Regions from separate parts of the Pseudarthrobacter sp. TE3704 genome, predicted to be linked through region 2. Evidence: riboswitches for the same ligand, from Rfam matches in the RefSeq annotation. Region 2 holds a riboswitch; the other holds the start of a gene.
What was found. A riboswitch is a leader RNA that binds a small molecule or an ion and turns the genes downstream of it on or off. The one in region 2 is predicted to bind cyclic di-AMP.
Positions count from the first base shown of each region.

Region 1 (10,549 bases), on a different contig from region 2:
TCAGGACATCACCGTCACTGCGGACAGGGGTGACGCCATTGGCGGAAACAGCGGCGGACTTATTGAACTCGAAGTCCATGTTGGTGGTGCCGTTGGGCTCCTGGACCCGCTCCCAGGCCAAGTAGGCGTAGTCCTTGCCGTTGGCTTCGGTCTTCAGTTTCGAATAGAAGCGCGTCAAATCGCTCTTGTTGTTTGGGACCTGGCCTGAGACGACAGTCGGTACAGGGGTGTCTTCCTTGGTTCCCTGTCCGAACGAGTTGTCCTGTTGGCCTGTGGGCAGGTCCAGGCCGCAACCAACAATTGTGCCGGTGCAGCTGACCGCCGCATTGGCCCAGTCGTCCTCAACGCCATTCACCAACAGGTTGCCGTCACCGGCGTCGAAGGGGCTACCGGGCAGGTTTGCCTGTGCCGATGTAACGCCGGAAAGGATTAAAGCCAGACAGGCGATTCCTGCACCCCAACGGGCGCGCGTAATGTTTTTCATGGGTGTGTGCTCACTTCAGAGTGGCGAATGATGTTTCGGAACAGGCAGATGACCTGCGCCGGCGAAATCCCCAGCATCTCCCCAATATTTGATCGGCCGTGGCCCGCGCAGAGGGGCCCGGCCGGACTACTCCTGTCGTCGCTTCGTCGCGTAACGGAGTCGGTTGGGCAGCACGAAGCCAGCGGTCATTGCTGGTTGTGGGCCGGGGCAAAGGAAGGTCGATCTGCGCATGTGAAGCCGTGTTCTACGAAACGGACCAGGCCGTCAGCCAAGCCCTCAGGTCCCGATCTGAGTTCGGGACCTGTTCCCTACATGTAACCCAGCGCTCTGACCGTACTGCCGGGAAAGTGCACGAACAATGTCGTCATCAACTCTTTGCGGTTTCCCGCAGTCTGCGCCTTTTCCCAAGGCGTTATGCTGCACGGACACGGCAGGTAGGAGTCCGCGGGTTCACCAGCCCATGGTCCCCGGCTCTCCCTTGAACGGACCCACCACCCGGTCTGTGATCCAGCCGCCGTAGAAGCCGCCGGCCTGCGGACGCACGCGCTCGCCGTCCACCTCGCAGGAGTCCATCCTGCCGGGGTAGACCGCCACACGGTTTGCCAGGTCCCCGTATCCCGCGACGGGCTCGGGGTAGAACCAGGCCGCCCTTTCCGCTACCGCGCTGCCGCCCCGGACAGTGAGGTAGCGGGCTGAACCTTTGAACTCGCAGAAGCTGCTTCCGGGCGCAGGCTCCAGGGCTCCCGGGATGAACGCGGAACGGGGCACGTAGTAGACGGGAGGATGGCTAGTCTCAAGGACACGGAGGGAATCCGTGGTGTCCAGGATCAGTTCCCCGCCGAGAATGATCCTGATCCGTTCCCGGCTCGGCTCGACGCGCGGCGGACGGGGGTAGTCCCAGACCGACTCCTGGCCTGGCAACGGAATGACCGGACGTATTTTCGGACGCATGCCTCCCAGTGTGCACCCATGGAGTGGCCGATGGGGCCTGCGGTGCGCGCTTAGCCGGGCTGGCCCACGTCCTTGGCATCCATGATCCGGTACGCGTAGCCCTGCTCGGCCAGGAAACGCTGGCGCTTCGCGGCGAAGTCCTGGTCCAGGGTGTCCCTGGCCACCAGGGAGTAGAAGCGGGCCGCCCGCCCGTCCTTCTTGGGCCGTAGCAGCCTGCCCAGCCGCTGCGCCTCCTCCTGCCGTGATCCAAACGAACCGGACACCTGGATGGCAACCGAGGCCTCCGGCAGGTCGATGGAAAAGTTGGCAACCTTGGACACCACCAGTGTCTGGATCTCGCCTGCCCGGAAAGCATCGAAGAGCTTCTGGCGCACCTTCACCGATGTGTCACCTTTGATCACCGGCGCCTGCAGCCGTGCGCCGAGGTCGTCCAGCTGGTCGATGTACTGCCCGATCACCAGCAGCTGTTCACCGGCATGCCTGGCCACGAGCTCTTCCACCACCAGGGTCTTGGATTCGGAGGTGGAACACAGCCTGTACTTGTCCGCGTCCTCGGCCATGGCGTAGGCAACCCGTTCGTCCTTCGGCAGGTCCACCCGGACCTCCACGCAGTCGGCCGGGGCAATGTACCCCTGGGATTCGATGTCCTTCCAGGGCGCATCATAGCGCTTGGGTCCGATCAGGCTGAACACCTCGCCCTCCCGGCCGTCCTCCCTGACCAGGGTGGCGGTGAGCCCCAGCCGGCGCCGGGCCTGCAGGTCCGCTGTCATACGGAAAATCGGCGCCGGCAGGAGATGGACTTCGTCGTAGATGATCAGGCCCCAGTCGTGGCCGTCCACCAGCTCCAGGTGCGGATACAACCCGCCGCGCTTGGTGGTGAGGACCTGGTACGTGGCGATGGTCACGGGACGGACTTCCTTCACTGCCCCCGAATACTCGCCGATTTCGTCGTCCGTCAGGGTGGTGCGCTTCAGCAGTTCGTCCTTCCACTGCCGGGCAGCCACGGTGTTCGTGACCAGGATCAGGGTAGTGGTTGATCCGGTGGCCATCGCCGCTGCCCCCACCAGCGTTTTGCCGGCCCCGCAGGGAAGCACCACCACGCCGCTGCCGCCTGCCCAGAAATTCTCGCTGGCCAGCTGCTGGTAGGGCCTCAGCTTCCACCCGTCCTCGTTCAGGGCGATCAGGTGCGGGGTGCCGTCCACGTAGCCCGCCAGGTCCTCTGCGGGCCAGCCGATCTTGAGCAGGAGCTGCTTGAGCTGCCCGCGCTGGGAGGCGTGCACCACCACGGTTTCCCCGTCGATCCGGGGCCCCAGCAGGGGCTGGATCTTCTTGGCCCGGATCACTTCCTCCAGGACCGGATAGTCGTCCGTCCGCATGACCAGACCGTGCTGGGGGTCCTTTTCCAGGCGCAGCCGGCCGTACCGCGACATCGTCTCCTCGACGTCGATCAGCAGCGAATGCGGCACCGGGAACCGCGAGTACTTCAACAGCGTGTCGAGGACCCTCTCGGCGTCGAGGCCGGCGGCGCGGGCATTCCAAAGTCCCAGCGGCGTCAGCCGGTAGCTGTGCATGTGTTCGGGGGCCCGTTCCAGCTCGGCGAAGGGCGCAATGGCGTGCCGCGCCTCGGTGGCCAGCTCATGGTCCACCTCCAGGAGGATGGTTTTATCGCTCTGGACAATCAGGGGTCCGTCGTTCACGCGGGGGAGTCCTTCACTGGTGCAGTTCTTCTGCAGCCTCAATGTCGATAATGCGGTGGATGGACAGGACACGTTCCGTTTCCTTCGCGGGGTCGAACACCCGCACGCGTCCGCCGCTCACCGATAAGGGAACAACGATTTCCAGGTTGGCATTCCCCAGGCTGTCCACCACGTTCATGCTGATCCGCTGCTTCAGCCTGATGGCACGCTGCAGGGCCTCAAGCCCCAGCTGGGTGGCCGCCTCGCCTGAGTGGTCCCCTGACGGGGCATGGCCACCGTGGCCATGGTGGCCGACGGCGGGAGCGGCGTGCCGCAGCACGGCCAGTTGGGCGTCCACGTCCTCGGCTGCCGGCGCGGTCCGCGGTTCCGTGTAGACCGGCCGAAGGCTTTCCTGGGCGGCAGGAGTTCTGCGGAGCCGGACTGCGGGGTCTTCTGTTCCTTCGACCGTGGGGGAGAAGCCCAGGCTCCGCAGGACCTGGGCTGCCTCCCGTGGCGGGGCAGTGGATATCACGACAGTGGGCGCGATGCGGACCAGGCCCAGCCGGGCTGCTTTGGGCCCGGACAGGAGCTCGGCAAGGGCTGATTCGTCGTCGCTCTGGATGAAGCTGGCGGCCGCGCCTACCCGCAGCCTGCCGTGCCGCGACGCCGTGTCCTCCACGAGGTATTCAAGCGGCTGGGGAACGGAGGTGGCGGAGTGTTCCCGCAGGAAGTCCAACAGGCCGGCGGCGTCGTAGCCGGCGTCGAGGGCGCGCCGGATGGAGTTGTCCGAGAACCGGTAGATGGTGGCGGGGCCCTGGCCTTCGGCATCGGCCATCACCAGAAGCTTTTCGGTCAGTTCAGGGGCCAGGTAGCCCGGCGCGACGGCGGTCAGGTCGGCCTGCAGGAGTACGTGGTTCAGCGCGGCGGGCAGGTGCTCGCCCAGGATGTCGAGGGCGGCATCCGGCTGGTCTTCGGCGAAGGCGCTGCCCAGCTGGCTCAAGGCGCCGGATCCCATCAGGCCAAGCAGTTCGGCTTCGGCGAGGACGCCCCGGATCAATGAACTGAACCGCCGCGCCATGCGTGGCTGGGCCCACTCGGCACGCTGGAGGACCGCGGCGGCGTCGAGTACCGGCGCCGTGCCGTCCGGCGCTGCCGCTTCGGTGGTGAGCTGGTGCAGGATTTCCAGGATGCGTTTGCGGATCACGGGAGCGTCGGGGCGCTGGGGCTCGGCGGACAACGCCACGATGGTGCTGCCGGAGGCCGTGCGGTGCCCTCCAGCCCCCTGGGCACCGTTGACGGGCTGGCCTACCAGCGAGGGGACGCGTTCGCTGGCCAGCCAGGCGTTCACCAGCCACAGCCACTGTTCCTGGCGGGGCAGGACCAGCCACTCAAGCTGCGGGGGCTGGACCCAGGAGGAGGAATCCACATCCAGCCGGATCAGGCCCGCAAGCCCGCAGAGTTCCAGCAGCAGCCCCACGCGTGCCTGGTCCACCCGCAGCTCGTCGGCGAGCCGGCGCATCTCCCGGACCCCCACCCCGCCGCTGCGCAGCGTGGCCAGCGGCTGCTCCCGTACGGCATGCAGCAGCTCACCCACCAGCCGCAGGGTTTCCGAGATGGCACTCATCGCCGCGTTCCTGCGCAGCACGGCGGTAGTCCTGCCCAGTTCCGGGATGGGCGGCGATAGCGTGAAATCGTTGATGATCGCTCCGCCCCGCAGGGACACCCCTACGCTGTGCGGCAGTTCAACATGTGCAGCATCCAGCGGCACCAGCAGGCCGCGGGCCAGAAGCCAGTCAACGGGCCCGACGTCGGACCCCTCGGCGGTGATGGACGCCTTGCGTTGCGCCTGGGGCACGGCACCCATGGCCCAGTTGCGGAACCTGGCGAGCAACGCCGTCGTCCGCTCAGGGGCTCCGGCGAGGATTTCCTGCAGCGCCTCAGGGGAAGAGGTCCAGTGCTGGAGGGCGAGGGCTGCCTCCATGGGGGTAGTGGCGTCGTGGATGGCGACGCCGCTGCGGTGCAGTTCGGAGACCAGCTGGACCGCCCGCTGCGCGAACGCCGGCTGGAGGCGGACCAGCTCGGTGTAGCTCCTGCCCAGGCCTGCCGGGTAAAGGCCCACCACGTCCTTGAGGCAGCCCACCGGAAGGTAGAAGCGCTGCCTGGCGGCGGAGGACGGGGTTCCGTGCGGGGGCGATGCCCGGTGCACCAGGGCCAGTTCCTGCAGCGTTGCCAGGATCCGTTCAACCGCGGCGAGCGTGGCGCCGGAGATCATTTTCCTGAGCCCGGCCGCCGAGGCGCTGTGCTCAGTGTCCGTGTTGGTGCATAAATGGAGGGTTTCGAGGACCTGCATCTGCGGCCTGTTGAGCCGTTCGAGGGCCCGCTGCACGCTGACCCGTGCACTTGCCCGCGCGGCGAGGGCGGAGAAATCCGGAACGGTGGGGGAGATGAGGTCCGGCCGCGCGGCGAACAGCGCCCGCAACGAGTCATCGCTGCGTGCCTCAAGGTCCTTGCTGAGCGCGCGAATAAGGGACATCAGTCCAACGTTACCGCTGGTCAGGCTTTCCTGCCCGGCGGCGCCCGGCAACACTGTCCAGAACAAGGAAAAGCATGAGGAGGAACGCCACAGGCAAACCGTACAGTGCGGAATAGGTGACCCACGCCGGCGCCACCGAGCCGGCGAAGGCAAGGGCCATGACAGCTCCCACGGCGGCCAGGGAGAGCACGGCAATGACTGCGGCGACGATCATGATGGGCCGCCGGTATCGCGAGGGTGTCATGGACGTAACGCTACAGCCCCTGCGGCGGCGGGCGTGAACGGCGTTACCTGACGCCGTTGAAAGCAGGATTCGGGCACCGGGCAGGATAACCTTGAAAGATACAGACCAACACGGTTTGCAGCTGCCATACCTTGAACCCGCACAACACTGCGGATGCGGTGGCGGCCGGCCGTGTCTCACGACAGCAGAACGAAGAAGGTTGATTACGTGCCTACCGGCAAGGTCAAGTGGTATGACAAGGACAAGGGCTTCGGGTTCCTCGCAGGCGAGGACGGCCAGGAGGTTTTCCTGCCCAAATCGTCGCTGCCCGAGGGTGTAACGGATCTCAAGGCCGGCACCCGCGTAGAGTTCGGCGTTGCCGACGGCCGGAAAGGTGCGCAGGCCCTGGGGCTGCGTGTCCTGGACAAGACGCCGTCCATCGCCAAGGCCAAGCGGCCCAGCGCAAGGGACCTTGCTCCGCTGGTCCAGGACCTGGTGAGCGTGCTGGACAACCTCTCCGGCACCCTGTCCAAAGGCAAATACCCGGAAGGCAACAAGGGCAAGGCCATCGCGGCTGCCCTGCGTAAGGTTGCCGACGAGCTGGACGTTTAGGCACTGATGACTCCGGAAGCTGAACAGCCGGCGGCACAGGCGCAGGACCAGGCAGGTCCCACTCCGGGGGAGGCCGGGACCGCAGCCCCCGCCGGTGCGAAAAGCGTTGTAAAGCGCCCGCCGGCAGGTGTGCCTGTGTGGCGGACCGGAAGGCCTGATGCCTTCCTGGCTGCCGCCGTCGACACCGCCCGCGCGGCCCTGGAGGGCATCACCGCCGCCTCCGACATCGGGCCCCACCTGGCAGCCAAAAGCGAGGGCGACCGCCTGGTGACGCACCTGTTCGAGTCGAAGCTTGCCGGCTACGCAGGGTGGCAGTGGTACGCGGTTCTTACCCGCAACTCCCGTTCCAAAGTGGTTACCGTCAGCGAGCTGGGCCTGCTGCCGTCCGAGGATTCCATCCTGGCCCCGGAGTGGGTGCCGTGGGCGGAACGGGTCCGGCCGGAGGACGCCCAGGAACAGGAAGCCGAGACTTCGGAACAGGAGACAGCCCCGGCGGACGCCGCCGGGCCGGTTCCGGACGGGGTACCTGCAGGGCATGAGGGCGCCGGCCAGGACCTGCAAGCCCCGGACGTGGAGCCTAAGGATGTGGACGCCGCGGATCTGGAGGCAACGGACTCTGATCCGGCGGACACTGATTTTGGGGAGCAGTCTTCCGGGGACGACGCCGGCACGCAGTAAGTGCCGACGTCTCCCAACGGGGGACATGCAAAGCGGGGACACAATAACGGCGCCGCCCGGGCAGGACCCGGGCGGCGCCGTCGAACGTTAAAAGGCGTCCCTGCGGCCTACTTCCGCAGCTCGCCCACCACGTAGTCGATGCTGGCCAGCAATGCGGAAACATCAGCCGGCTCGATGGCAACGAATGTTGCGATGCGCAGCTGGTTGCGGCCAAGCTTCCGGTACGGCTCGGTGTCCACAATGCCGTTGGCGCGCAGGACCTTGGCCACCACGGCGGCGTCCACGGACTCGTCAAAGTCGATGGTGGCGATGACGTTGGAGCGTTCATCCGGGTTGGCGACGAACGGGGTGGCGAATTCCGAAGCCTCAGCCCATGAATAGATGCGGCCAGCAGAGTCCGCCGTGCGCTTGGCCGCGAATTCGAGGCCGCCGTTTGAGTTCAGCCACTGCACCTGGGCATCCAGGGTCACCAGGGTGGACAGCGACGGGGTGTTGTAAGTCTGGTTCAGGCGCGAGTTGTCGATGGCGGTCTGCAGGTCCAGGAAATCCGGGATCCAGCGATCGCTGGCCTTGATCCGGGCGGCGCGTTCCACGGCAGCGGGGGAGAACAGGCCAAGCCACAGTCCGCCGTCGGAGGCAAAGTTCTTTTGCGGTGCAAAGTAGTAGACGTCGCTCTCTGCAACTTCCACGTCCAGGCCGCCGGCAGCCGAGGTGGCGTCCACCAGCACCAGCGCGCCCTCATCGGCACCTGCCACCCGCTGCACGGGAGCGGAAACACCCGTGGAGGTTTCGTTCTGGGGCCAGGCGTAAACGTCCACGCCTGCTTCGGCCGTGGGCACGGGGCGGGTGCCCGGCTCGGACTTGATGATTGAGGAGGCGTCCAGGAAAGGAGCCTTGTTGGTTGCGGCCGCAAACTTGGACCCGAACTCACCGAAGGACAGGTGCTGGGCCTTCTTCTCCACGAGTCCGAAGCTGGCAATATCCCAGAATGCCGTGGAGCCGCCCACGCCCAGGACTACTTCATAACCTTCGGGTGCGCGGAAGAACTGGCTCAGGCCTTCGCGGACCGAGCCAACGAGGTTCTTGACCGGGGCCTGCCGGTGGGAGGTGCCCAGGATGTTCTTCGATGCCGCGGACAGCGCATCAATCTGCTCCTGCCTGACCTTGGAAGGTCCTGCGCCGAACCGCCCGTCCTGAGGCAGGAGGTCGGCGGGAATAGTGATGCTGGGTTCGCTCACAGGGGCTCCAATTTGGGCGTGGACGTGGCTTTGGTCCGAACGGGTGGATGGTCGCTGGCCGGCAGCCGGCAATGACTGCAACTGAGGCCTTTCCCATTCTGCCTGAACAGCTGTTTCGGCGGGAACCGGACCCGTCATAGTCCAGCCATTGAGACGTCCTGCGGGCAACCGCGAACTATTCGGACAAAGTCAAAATAGGCTAAGCTTGCCACCGGACTACGTCGCAGTGATAGGCGATACGGTGGGACAACGCAAGGTACTGCGCTCGAGGAGCTGAGCTGGATGACGGATCTGATCGACACTACGGAAATGTACCTTCGCACCATTTTGGAGCTTGAGGAAGAGAACATTATTGCCCTGCGGGCCCGTATTGCCGAGCGGCTCCGCCACTCGGGACCCACGGTCTCCCAGACCATCGGCAGGATGGAGCGGGACGGGCTGGTGGTGGTGTCCGGCGACCGGCACCTTGAGCTCACCGAAACCGGCCGTAAGCGCGCCACCGAAGTGATGCGAAAGCACCGGCTGGCCGAGAGGCTCCTGGCCGACGTCATCGGACTCGATTGGGCGTACGTGCACGACGAAGCCTGCCGCTGGGAACACGTCATGAGCGAACGGGTGGAGCGGCGCATCTACGAGATGCTTGACCACCCCACGGAGTCGCCCTACGGCAATCCCATCCCGGGACTCGCTGCCCTGGGCGGCCAGCCCCTGCCGGGCGGTTCCGACGGAGCCGTGAGCCTGCTGGAAGCGATGAAAACATACGGTCCTGCGTCGGCGGTAACCGTCAGCCGGCTGGCCGAACCCATCCAGGTGGAGCCCGAACTGCTGGTCCAGCTTGATGAGGGCGGCATCCGCCCCGGCGCCACCGTGTCGCTCGAACGGGTGGGGGACTACATCTCCGTGCGGGTACCCGGCATTGAAGGTGCGCTGGAGCTTCCACCGGAAGTGGCCGCCCACGTGTTTGTCACGGTCCGGTAGAGGATCCGCCCGGGCGCGATTACCCTATCGAATGGCATTTAGGCAAAGATAACGGAATTGTTACTTTGGGGTTTAAGCCTCTATAGTTGAACGCGAGCGTTGATACTAAAGCGTTACCTGATCCGGAGCCGAGCTCTGCCAGCGGACCAGGTGCACGAGCAATAACTGGCAGAGGCGGGGGAACCACAAGCGGCAGCGGGGGACTGCCTTGGGGTGAAGTCCGTCAGCAGCAAGCCTCTTCCAGCGAAGGAACCCTTTCCGGGGATATCTCTGTGCCGAAGCTTGCCTACGGCGGACCGGGTCTTTGAACTCTCTGACCCGAATCCGACAGCTAACTTCGCAGGCTTTCAGAGAGGAATCCTTCTTGTCCATGCAGACCTCCAGGGGGCGCCGCCGCGCGGCCAGCCCCGCTTCGACACCGCGTGTCGTCGAAGTCATCCACACGGAGCGCCCCCGCGATCTCCACCGTGATGCGCGCCGCCGTCGGGGTCCCTTCCAGCAGATCACCGAGTTTGCCTCCGCCAGCGGCATCGGCCAAAAAGCCGGTATTGCCCTTGCCGCCACCGGCCTGGTGCTGACCGTGACTGTTCCGGCCACCAGCCCTGTGATGGCCACCGACGGCGGAGGCACACCCGTCGCTGCCTCGGCAGTTACGCCCCAGCCGGCTGTCACCGCCGAGGCGGGAGCCCAGATTGACTTCAGCCGCTCGGCCGTTGTCACGCAGGCTGACCCGGACGGCAAGCTTAAGCAGCTCCTGAGTGCCCAGTCTGCCGGGGCCGTCTCGAGCGCCGCTTCTGCCGGGAGCCTTGGTGCCCCGCTCGCCACCATGTCCACTGCATCCCCCTTCGGCTACCGGGTCAGCCCCATCACCGGCGGCTCCGGCGACTTCCACCGCGGCCAGGATTATGTGGCACAGTGCGGCACCTCCGTCCTCGCTGCTGCCACCGGCACCGTGACATTTGTTGGCTGGCACCAGTACGGCGGTGGAAACCGCGTAGTGGTGGACCACGGCAACGGCCTGGAGACCACCTACAACCACCTGTCGTCCTTCAGCGTGACAGAAGGCCAGACGGTCTCCCGCGGCGACGTTGTCGCGCTGAGCGGGACCACCGGAGCCTCCACCGGCTGCCATCTCCACTTTGAGGTGCAGGTCAACGGCGAAGTTGTCGATCCCAC
Region 1 is NZ_JBWCCJ010000009.1:123,098-133,646, reverse strand. Features, by position in the region: gene ACZ9BC_RS20595 (MSCRAMM family protein) at 1-484, opposite strand, end outside; gene ACZ9BC_RS20590 (DUF427 domain-containing protein) at 935-1,435, opposite strand; gene ACZ9BC_RS20585 (DNA repair helicase XPB) at 1,486-3,132, opposite strand; gene ACZ9BC_RS20580 (helicase-associated domain-containing protein) at 3,146-5,644, opposite strand; gene ACZ9BC_RS20575 (hypothetical protein) at 5,655-5,888, opposite strand; gene ACZ9BC_RS20570 (cold-shock protein) at 6,096-6,479, shown strand; gene ACZ9BC_RS20565 (DUF3027 domain-containing protein) at 6,486-7,157, shown strand; gene serC (phosphoserine transaminase) at 7,265-8,395, opposite strand; gene ACZ9BC_RS20555 (iron-dependent transcriptional repressor DtxR) at 8,678-9,373, shown strand; cyclic di-AMP (ydaO/yuaA leader) riboswitch at 9,521-9,733, shown strand; gene ACZ9BC_RS20550 (M23 family metallopeptidase) at 9,744-10,549, shown strand, end outside.
Region 1: it holds a riboswitch for cyclic di-AMP, as region 2 does, so the genes downstream of both, ACZ9BC_RS20550 (M23 family metallopeptidase) here and ACZ9BC_RS06030 (LysM peptidoglycan-binding domain-containing protein) in region 2, are expected to answer to the same signal.

Region 2 (10,549 bases):
CCCGCCGGGCGGCGCCTCGTCCGCGGACGCCGGGAGCAGCACGGCCGAAGCGGTGAAGGCAACGGCCAGCAGGCCTCCCAGCAACGGGGATCTCGCCTTGGTCACGAACGGGGACATAGTTCCGAAGCCTACCGGTGGCACAAAGGCCCCGTGGGTCACAGTAGCCACATCGTTACATTTCCGTGTGGTGGATACGAAAGCTGAAGACAGCTGTCGCGTAGCACCCGATTCCGCCCTCGGGGCAGTGCCGATCCTAGACTTGTCCCATGGGCGGGAACAGCGCACCGGCACGCACTCGAGCGCTCCTTCCACGCCTTCGCCGCCTGCGGCTCCTGGCCGCAGCGGCAGCGCTGGTGGCGGTACAGGCAACGTCGGCCTGCACGCCGACGCCGGCGCCGCGGGCTACCGGGCCGGCACCGACTGCCGCAGCAGGGCAAGGACCCATAGCTGTCGAGCTAAACCAGTCGCGGGACCAATATGGCAAGCCTGAGGTCCAGCTGCAGCTCACCAATACGTCGGACGCTGCTGTGACGGTGATCCAGGCCGAAGTCATCTCTCCCTTCTTCAAAGGAGCGATCAGCTGGATGCCCGCCGGGGGTGGCATCGAACTGCCGCCCGGCCAGCCGAAAAGCCTGCCGGCGGCGCTTCCCGCTGCAACGTGTGAGGAGCACCCGTCCCCGGACGGGGAAACGGCGACGGCCACCGTGCTCGTGACCTCACCCGGACAGGCCCGGCGCCGGCAACTGACCTTCAACGCCTCAGATCCATTCGGGGTCCTCCGGCGCAACAATGGCGAACTCTGCCTCGCCACCGCAGTAGCCGCCGTGGCGGACATCCGCCTGGGCACCCAGCTGGAGGTGGCGCCGGACGCGCGCACTGCCGTCGTCCATCTTGTGGTGGCCCCGCACATGGCAGCAGATAGGACAAACCCGGACCAGGCGGCCCGATCCCTGACCATACGGAGCATCGGCGGCACTCCCCTGCTGGCCGAAGCGCCCTGGAATCCCTGGCCGGAAAACCTCACCGTCGCGGCGGGTGACGGGCCCAGTCAGTTCCCATTGCACTTCCGCCCCGCCCGCTGTGACCCGCATGCAATTGCGGAGGACAAAGTGGGCACTGTCCTGCCTCTCCACGTCACTGTCAACGCCAGGGAGGGACCCATCCGCGTTCCAGCAGAAGCAGTGTTACGTGCGCAACTTTATGACTTTGTTACGCGGTCCTGCGCGCAGGGTTAGCAGCGGACTATTAGGCGAGGTCAAGACGGGATCCTTCTGTGCAATCAAGACGATTGCCTAATCCGAGAGGAGGGCCTCGTATGTTATCCAAATGTGACAATCAGCGGCTGGGCGGGTTATGGTCTTTCACGTGTCCCTCCCAAGCGGGACATTCCCCTCAGCATGCCGAGCCCTGCCGCTGATACGGGATTCAATCGCTTTCCTGTTGGCAGGGACGGGGGAACCAAGTTTCCGCGGCTTTTTAAAGCCTTGGGGTTAAGTCGACAGCGCCTCGTTCCGTTCGGGGTTGCTTTCGGCCGGGTATCTCCAACCCGAACCCGACAGCTCACCCCGCAGGCATGGGAGAGGCGATCAACCGTGTCAAAAAATTCCATCACCGCCCGTCACCGCGCGACTCCGGCCCGCTCAATCGTGCTTCACGGTTTGGCTGTTTCCGCCAAGTCCCAGGCCCGGACGCTCGGCCGCCCGGCCCTCGCAGTTGCCGCTGCATCCGGCATTGCGTTCGGCGTCGGAGCTCCGGCCCATGCAGGCGTGACCGGCCCGGACAGCACCGAAGCCACTAACGTCCAGGCCTACTCAGCGCCCGCCGCCGCAGTTGCCGCCCCCGCAGCAGCAGCCGCCGCCAACGTCCACACCGTTGTTTCCGGTGACACCCTGGGCGCCATCTCGGCAGCCAACGGCGTCAGCCTCAACGATGTCCTCGCCGCCAACGGGCTGGACATCTCCACCATCATCTACCCGGGTGACCAGATCACCATCCCGGGCGCCGGATACGCAGCACCCGCCGCCGCTCCGGTCCAGGCCGCATCCGCTCCCGCGAACACCGGCATGAACATCTCCTACGCCTCCACCGCCCCCGCTCCGGCACCGGCCCCCGCACCGGCACCGGCTGCTCCCGCCGCCACCGGAACGGGCACCGGCGCAGCCATCCTGGCCAACGCCTACGGCCAGCTCGGCGTCCAGCAGGATTGCACCGCCATGGTGGAGAAGGCCCTCCGCGCCGTCGGCAAGTCCGTGGGAGACCTGGCCCCGGGCCAGTTCTACCAGTACGGCTCCGTGGTGGGCACCCCTGCCCCCGGTGACCTGGTGATCACCGCCGGCCACGTTGGCGTCTTCGCCGGCAACGGCCAGGTTGTCAGCGGCGGCGTTGACGGCTTCAAGACCGAGGTCCACTCCATCAGCTGGCTCAGTGGAGCTTCCTTCGTCCGCGTAGCTTAATTCCGCAGGCGCACCGAAGAAGCGCAGACAAGGGCGGCAGCCGGGATATCCCGGCTGCCGCCCTTGTTTCGTTCCCGGTCTTCCGGGCTACGTACCGCAGAAGGTCATGTAGGTGCCGAAGTCTTCCGGCGGGCCTTCCGTATAGCGTTCAAGGCCCGGGCGTTCATCGTAGGGAGCAGTGACGGCCTGCAGCAGCCCGTGCAACGGATCAAGGTCCCCCTCGGTGGCGGCCGCGAGCGCTTCCTCCACGAGGTGGTTGCGCGGGATGTACACCGGGTTCACCGAATCCATCAGGTCAGCGTCGGGATCCAGTGCCAGCCACTGCCCGGCCCAGGCGTCGAACGCAGCGAGGTCCAGGACCATGCCGCGGGCCGGCCGGACGTTCCCCCGCGCTGCCTGGCCGAGGTTCCGGAAGAACTGGGTGTAATCGACGGGCCCGTCCTTGAGCAGCGCCACAACCCCGTCCACCAGCTCCGATGCTGCGGCGTCCCCGGGGCTCCCGGCAGGGGCTTCCGGCAGGCCCAGCTTGGTTTTCATGCCGCTGAACCAGGCATCACTGTACTGCTTCCGGAATTCGCCCAGGGCTTCCACGGCGGGGGTAACGGCCTGCTCCTGGTCCTCATTGAAAAGCGGCAGCATCGCTTCGGCGAGGCGGGCGAGGTTCCATTCGGCCACCACGGGCTGGTTGGCGTACGCATAGCGCCCGCCGACGTCAATGGAGCTGTAGACCGCGGCGGGATTGAAGGCGTCCATAAAGGCGCATGGTCCGTAGTCGATGGTTTCACCGGAGATGGTCATGTTGTCCGTATTCATCACGCCGTGGACAAACCCCACCAGCATCCACTGCGCCACCAGCGAGGCCTGGGCGGACACTGCGCCCTTAAAGAGCGCCAGGTATGGGTTGTCTGCTTCTGCAGCGGCCGGGTAGTGCCTGGCGATGGCGTGGTCCGCCAGCCGGCGCAGGAGCTCGATGTTGTCCGTCGCCCGCGCGTACTGGAAACTCCCCACGCGCAGGTGGCTGCTGGCCACCCGGGCCAGGACCGCGCCGGGCAGCATGTCGTCCCGGCGCACCTGCCGTCCGGTGCCCACCACGGCGAGCGAGCGGGTGGTGGGGATGCCCAACGCATGCATTGCCTCGCTCACCAGGTACTCCCGCAGCATGGGCCCGACGACGGCGCGGCCGTCGCCTGCCCGCGCAAAGGGTGTGCGGCCCGAGCCCTTGAGGTGGATGTCCCGCAGGCGGCCGTTGGCGTCCACGATCTCGCCGAGGAGCAGGGCCCGGCCGTCGCCGAGCAGGGGCGAGTACCCACCGAACTGGTGTCCGGCATAGGCCTGGGCCACGGGGGTTGCCCCTTCCGGCAGGTGGTTGCCGAGCAGGAGCCGGACGCCCTCGGGCGTGCGGAGGTAGTCCGGGTCGAGTCCCAGCTGATGTGCGAGCGCCTCATTGAAGACCAGGAGCTGCGGGTCGGGGGCTTCCTCCGCCTGCCAGGGAACCGCCAATTCCGCCAGTTCCCTGGCGAAGCGGCCGTCGAAAGTAACTGTTGATTCTGCAGAGGCAGTCATGGATTAACCCTATCCCTGTCGTTTGTCCGCCGGTTGACCAGCCAGGTAACCAGCCACAGGACAACACCGATCGCCATCAGTCCGCCGGCAATCTGGTATTGGATCACATTGCGGCCTACCCACGGGCCGGCAAGGAACGCGCAGAGCAGTGCCGCCACGAGGGGCAGCTGTCCAGGAGAGGTGAAGAACACCTTCCGGTCAGGGTCCCGCTTGCGCCGCAGCACCAGGCAGGCCACGTTCACCACGGTGAAGACGCACAGCAGCAGGAACGCCGTCGTGCCGGACAGGTTGGCCACAATGTTGCTCTTGGGATCGCTGGTCACGTAGAGGATCAGGCCCAGCGCGAGGATGGTGGAGAAGGCGATGCCGGCCCAAGGGGTGCGGCGAACGGGCAGCACCTTCCCCAGGGCCCGTGGCAGGACGTGTTGCCGGGCCATGCCATAGATGAGGCGGCTGGCCATCAGCATGTTGATCAGGGCTGTGTTGGCTACGGCGAAGACGGCCAGGAACGGGAAGACCCTGTCGATCGGGAAGTCGGGTGAGCCTTTGTGGACAACCTCCAGGAGCGCCGCTCCCTCAGCTTCCCGGATCCCTTCAAGCTCAGTGGGGGACAGCACGCTGACCACGGAGACCGCCACCAGCATGTAGAGGAGCACGGCAATGCCGAGCCCGGTGAGCATGGTCCGGGGGAAGATCTTCTCCGGGTTCCGGGTTTCTTCCACCATGTTCACCGAGTCTTCGAAGCCCACCATGGCAAAGAAGGCGATGGAGGTGGCGGCGGTGACAGCCAGGAACAGTCCCTTGTCCTGGTAGTCGTTGAACACGAAGATTTCGCCCGGATTGCCTGTCCCCTGGGCCATCACGTAGAAGCCGACGCCGATCACGATGCAGAGCGCGATCATCTCCACGAGGGTCAGCACCACGTTGAATTTGACGCTCTCCCCCACTCCGCGCAAATTGATGGCCGCCAGCAGGAGCATAAACCCGAGGGCCACCGCAGTGATCACGCCCTGCCCCGGATCACCCATCACCCCGTTGATCTCCAGCCCGCCGAAAAAGTTTTGGGCCAGGACGTTCGCCGATGTCGATGCGCTCGTAATGCCGGAACAGACCACGGCGAAGGCCACGAGGAAGGTGACGAAGTGGATCCCGAATGCTTTGTGCGTATAGAGCGCGGCCCCCGCAGCCTGCGGATACTGGGTGACCAGCTCAAGGTAGGAAAAGGCTGTCAGCGTCGCCACCACGAACGCCAGCAGGAAGGGCAGCCAAACGATGCCGCCCACTGTCCCGGCCATGGTTCCGGTCACGGCATAGACGCCGGCGCCCAGGATGTCCCCCACGATGAACAGCAGGAGGAGTTTGGGGCCAAGCACCCGTTTGAGGGCGGGTTCCTTGTCTTCGGGAGTAACGTCAAACACTTCTTCCGATGTGGCACTCACTGTCCGCCTCCTTGCGGGTTCGGTGGCCGGGCTCCGGTGTCCGCGCCACGTCTTTCACTCTGATCCTCCTTGCGCCCTTTGGCAATGCTCCCGGTGCGCGCACCGGGTCCGGCCGGGACCCCGCCCTCCGGCCAGCGGTCACGCCGGGGGAAGGCGATCCGTTGCAGGTCATGGGCGGCAATGACACGGGTGCTGTCCGCCCGCGCGGCGGCGTGCCCGGCAAGCATGGCGAGGTCGTCGCCGTACCTGGACGAGAAATGCGTGAGCACCAGGGTGCCGGCAGCGGCGCCTGCCGCCAACTCCCCTGCCTGCCCGGCGGTGAGGTGGCGGTACTGGTCCGCCAGCCCGGCGTCGTCGTCGCTAAAGGTGGACTCGGCGACCAGGAGGTCCACGCCGTCGGCCAGCTCTTCCGCGCCCGTGCACGGCGCGGTGTCCATGACGAACGCAAAGCGCTGCCCGGGCCGGGGCACGCTGACGTCTTCCAGGCCGACGCCGGCGAGGGAGCCTTTGCGCTGCAGGCGCCCCACGTCGGGGCCTTCAATGCCCGCTGCCGCAAGCAGGTGGGGCAACAGGGTGCGGCCGTCCGGTTCCGTGAGCCGGTAGCCGTAGGTTTCGATGCGGTGCTTCAATGGCCGGACGTCCAGTCCTTCAGCAACGGCCCCGGACGCGCCGTGGGGGTGGAGCCTCAGGTCGATCCCGGGCGAACTGATGGAAACGAGGGCCTGGACCACATCCTCCCCGGACGCGGGATAGTGGAGGTGCACGGGATGTGTGACCCCGTCCAAAGCCATGCGGGACAGAACGCCGGGCAGGCCGAAGCAGTGGTCGCCGTGGACGTGGGTGAGGCAGATCCTGGTGATCTGGGTTGCCGATACACCGGCATGGATCATCTGGCGCTGGGTGCCCTCGCCGGGGTCGAAGAGCAGGCCTTCGCCGTCCCAGCGCAACAGGTACCCGTTGTGGTTCCTGGTGCGGGTAGGGACCTGCGATGCAGTTCCAAGGACAATGAGTTCACGCATGGTTAAAGGGGGAAACCAAAAAGCAGGCTCCGGAGGAACCTGCCTTGTGGTGTGTCATGTGGGGGTCAGTGCCGCCTGAGCATTCCCATAATCTTGCCGGCGATGCCACTTTGCCTGCCGCCCACCGCACCGGTTGTGTGCGGGGTGCGTCCTGGTGCGCCGATGCCGCGCCGGCGCACTGTTCCGCCGGTCTCGGTCCTGCCTGCGAATCGTCCAGCGGCGTTCTTGATCATGCTTCCCAAGTTCATGTGAAACTCCTTCAGTCTTGATCTTGCCAACCGATATTCATCAGTCTGCTTAGTATTTTAGCCCACTTTGGGCTGAAGGCCAGATGCTGTTGGCTTTAGCGTTCCAAATCGTCGGGATCGAATTCGCTGAGCGGGGAACCGCCGAAGTTCTCCGTATCGTCGCTGCCCTCGGCTTCCGGGCCGCCGGGGTTCTCGCCAAAGTCAACGTCTGCAACGGCTTCGCCGAGGGTCGGCGTGCCAGGGGGCACCTGCTCGTCGCCGGCCTCGTACCGGGCTTCAGCCGTCTCGTCCCGCAGCGTCTGATCGCTCAGGAAGTCCTCTTCTTCGCCGGATACGGCCTCGTCCTGGAGCAGGGGATCTTCCTGCCAGCGGTCCGGATTGTTTTCGGCGGCACCCGGGTAGCTGTCCGGTTCGCCGGAGACGGGGTCGAGTTCGAAGGATGCGGCGGCGCCGGGAGTCTCGTCGAGAAGTACGTCGTTTTCCTCGACAACTTCCAGCTCGTCGTCAGGGAGGTTCTGTTCAGTCATGATGATGCCTTCCTCGTGATCGGCTTACCCAACAATAGTAAGCATACTGATGAACGGCAGGGGTGGAAACTTGCCGTCCACCGGATTAAAGCTGCTGCCCGAACCAGGCCAGCGTGTCGTTCCACGCGGCCGTTGCTTGCGCTTCGTTGTAGCGCTCGCCGGTGTCGTTGTGGAAGGCATGGTCGACGCCGGGATAGACCGTGAGCTGATGCGTTACCGACGTTCCGGCCAAAGCGTCCCGGAGTGCCGGCATGGCTCCGGTAATGCGCTGGTCCAGCTCGGCGTAGACGCCGAAGACGGCCGCCTTGATGGCAGGGACCCTGCTGAGGTCCGGGGCTGGTCCGTAAAACGCGGCAGCGGCTTTGAGGCCGCTCAGTTCTGTGGCCGCTTGCCAGGTAATGCCGCCTCCGAAGCAGTAGCCGTTCATGCCAATGCGGGCAGGGTTAACGAAGTCCTGTGCCGCCAGGTAGTCGAAGGCCGCGGCGAAGTCGCCCACATGGCGCGGTGCACCGGCCTTGGTCAGCGCACCCGGCACGGCGTCGGGGTCCATGCCCGCCGTTCCCCCTTCCCTGCTGAGCAGGTCAAGAGCGAGGGCGCTGTAGCCTGCCTTGGCAAAACGCCGGGCCACGTCCTGGATGTGCGGCGTCAGTCCCCGGTTTTCGTGGCAGATCATCACGGCAGGACCGGCCGCGGCGCCGTCCTGCCGTGCAAGGTAACCACTGATGTCCGTGCCGCCGGAGGGGAAGGTGACGGTCGACGTCGTTATCCCCTGCGTGCCCTCCGGAACGGACAGCGGGCTCTTGGCTCCCGGGACGGCGCCCGACGTCGACGTGCCGTTGCCCGCCGTCGAGGATGACGGACTGGGCGTGGGCATGGGGTCCGTGCTGCGCGGGACCTCCTCGGGCGTGCAGCCCACAAAAAGCATGGCGGCGGAAGCGGCGGTCATGCTCCCGGTGATGAATGCGACCCGGCGGGTGAAGGTCCGGTGGGTCATGTCGCCGGCCCGGTAGTCGTCGAAGAATTCCTCGATCAGGTACTTTTCGAATTTGCCCAGCTGGACCATGGCCGCCTCCTGGAGTAGATCACCATCGTTGCCTAACTCCAGGCCGACGACAAGGGGTTTTCGGCTGCCTGGACCGGTCGGTTGCCTCTTCTCCCCGGGTGCCAATGCTGTTAGATTTGCACCCCTGAAGGCTGGCCGCTGCCAGGACATTCCGGAAGGACCGATGATGCTCTCTGACACGTCACGTCCCGTCATCGAGGCGACCCTGCCCGTGGTGGGAGAGCATATCGGGGAGATCGCCAAACGCTTTTACAAGCACATGTTCGAAGCGCGGCCGGACCTGCTGGACGGTCTCTTTAACCGGGGCAACCAGGCGGACGGCCGCCAGCAGCAGGCGCTGGCCGGATCAATCGCTGCGTTCGCCAAGTATTTAGTGGAGAAACCGGACCAGCTGCCTGACCACCTGCTGTCACGCGTTGCCCATAAACACGTCTCGCTCGGCCTCAGCCCGGACCAGTACCAGACCGTCCATGACCACCTGATGTGGGCAATCGTGGATGTGCTGGGCGACGCCGTCACCCCGCCGGTTGCCGAAGCCTGGGACGAGGTCTACTGGCGGATGGCGAACATGCTGATCAACAAGGAACGTGGCCTCTACAACGCGGTTCACCTTTCACCGGGCACCATCTGGCGCACGTGGCGCGTGGCCGAGCGCATCCAGGAGACCGGGGATGTGGTTACCTTCGTGGTGGAAAGGACCGACGAACGCGAGGTCAAGCCGTCCCTGCCCGGACAGTACGTGACCATCAAAATGCTCATGAACGACGGCGTGCATCAGCCGCGCCAATACAGCCTCACCCGCGCGGACGACGGGAAACACCGGCATTTCGCGGTCAAAAGGGTGCACGGGTTGAGCACTCCCGACGGCGAGGTGTCCAATCTGCTGCACAACGACGTCAAGGTGGGCGACGAGGTGGTGCTGTCAGCGCCTTTCGGCGACGTGGTGCTGGGGTACACGGACAGGCCGGTGGTTCTGGCGAGCGCAGGGATCGGCATCACGCCGATGGCCGGAATGCTGTCCCACCTGGTAAAGGCCGGCTCGCAGCGCCAGGTGATGTTCCTGCACGCAGATGACAGTCCGGCCTCGTTTCCGCTCCGCCGGCAGGTCACCGAAGACCTCAGCCTGCTGGCTGACGGGTCCCTGTACACCTGGTTCCTGAATCCGGAGGAAGATTCAGGCGGCACCTCATTCCAGGGGTTCATGGACATCAACGCGGTGGAGTTTCCGATCGACGCCGAGTACTACCTCTGCGGCCCGCTGCCGTTCCTCCAGGCTGTCCGGAGCGACCTGATCGCTACGGGAATCCCGGCGAAAGACATCCAGTACGAAGTCTTCGGGCCGGATCTCTGGCTCGCCGACTTCCAGTAGCCATAGAGAGAGGAAAACCATGGCACAGTTCACAGGCGCAGTTGCGCTGGTCACCGGAGGTGGCTCCGGCATCGGCGAAGCAATCTGTAAGGAACTCGCGGCCAAGGGTGCCAGCGTGGTGGTAACCGACATCAATCTGGAGGCGGCGGAGCGCGTTGTCCAGGAAATCGCTGGCGACGGCGGGACCGCCTCGGCCGTCCGCCAGGACACGGCGAACAGGGAGGACGCCGAGATGGTTGTCCGCCACGCTTACACCGCCGCAAAGCATGGGGTGGTGGGGATTACCAAGAACGCCGCCGCCGAATACGGACCCCAGGGCCTGCGCATCAACTCGGTTGGCCCCGGTTACATCCGGACGCCGCTCGTTGAGAGCAGCCTCAGCGCCGAAGCCCTGCAGGTGCTCGAAGGAAAGCACGCCCTGGGCCGGCTTGGCAGGTCCGAGGAAGTCGCCCACCTCGTTGCCTTCCTCCTGTCCGAGGACGCATCGTTCATGACCGGTGGCTACTACCTCGTAGATGGAGGATACACAGCCGTCTGAACGGAGAGGCGCCGTCTCTCCGGGCCGCCTCGTTTCGTTCACTCGCAATACGGCCGGGGCGGATGTGGAGTAAGGACAACGGAGTGACTGGAAGCAGGCGGATGAGCGGACCGCACTGGCGGCGTGTGATGGCAGCTCTCGCCAACGATGACGCAAGGGCTGCGTACGCGCACATAGTGCTCGGCGCCGAGGTCCCTGGTGATGCCAACGATCAACGGCGTAAGCGGGCCGTCGCTGCCCTGCTCGATTCCGGTCTTGTGGAACGGAATGCTTCCGGTGACTTGGAGGCACCCGGATCGATATTCCGTGACCTCCTGGGGCAGCAACCGC
Region 2 is NZ_JBWCCJ010000002.1:443,326-453,874, forward strand. Features, by position in the region: gene ACZ9BC_RS06020 (aggregation-promoting factor C-terminal-like domain-containing protein) at 1-105, opposite strand, end outside; gene ACZ9BC_RS06025 (hypothetical protein) at 267-1,235, shown strand; cyclic di-AMP (ydaO/yuaA leader) riboswitch at 1,421-1,589, shown strand; gene ACZ9BC_RS06030 (LysM peptidoglycan-binding domain-containing protein) at 1,593-2,453, shown strand; gene ACZ9BC_RS06035 (protein adenylyltransferase SelO) at 2,541-4,016, opposite strand; gene ACZ9BC_RS06040 (APC family permease) at 4,013-5,455, opposite strand; gene ACZ9BC_RS06045 (ribonuclease Z) at 5,452-6,474, opposite strand; gene ACZ9BC_RS06050 (hypothetical protein) at 6,540-6,722, opposite strand; gene ACZ9BC_RS06055 (hypothetical protein) at 6,818-7,249, opposite strand; gene ACZ9BC_RS06060 (dienelactone hydrolase family protein) at 7,335-8,312, opposite strand; gene ACZ9BC_RS06065 (globin domain-containing protein) at 8,479-9,681, shown strand; gene ACZ9BC_RS06070 (SDR family NAD(P)-dependent oxidoreductase) at 9,701-10,219, shown strand; gene ACZ9BC_RS06075 (DUF2087 domain-containing protein) at 10,303-10,549, shown strand, end outside.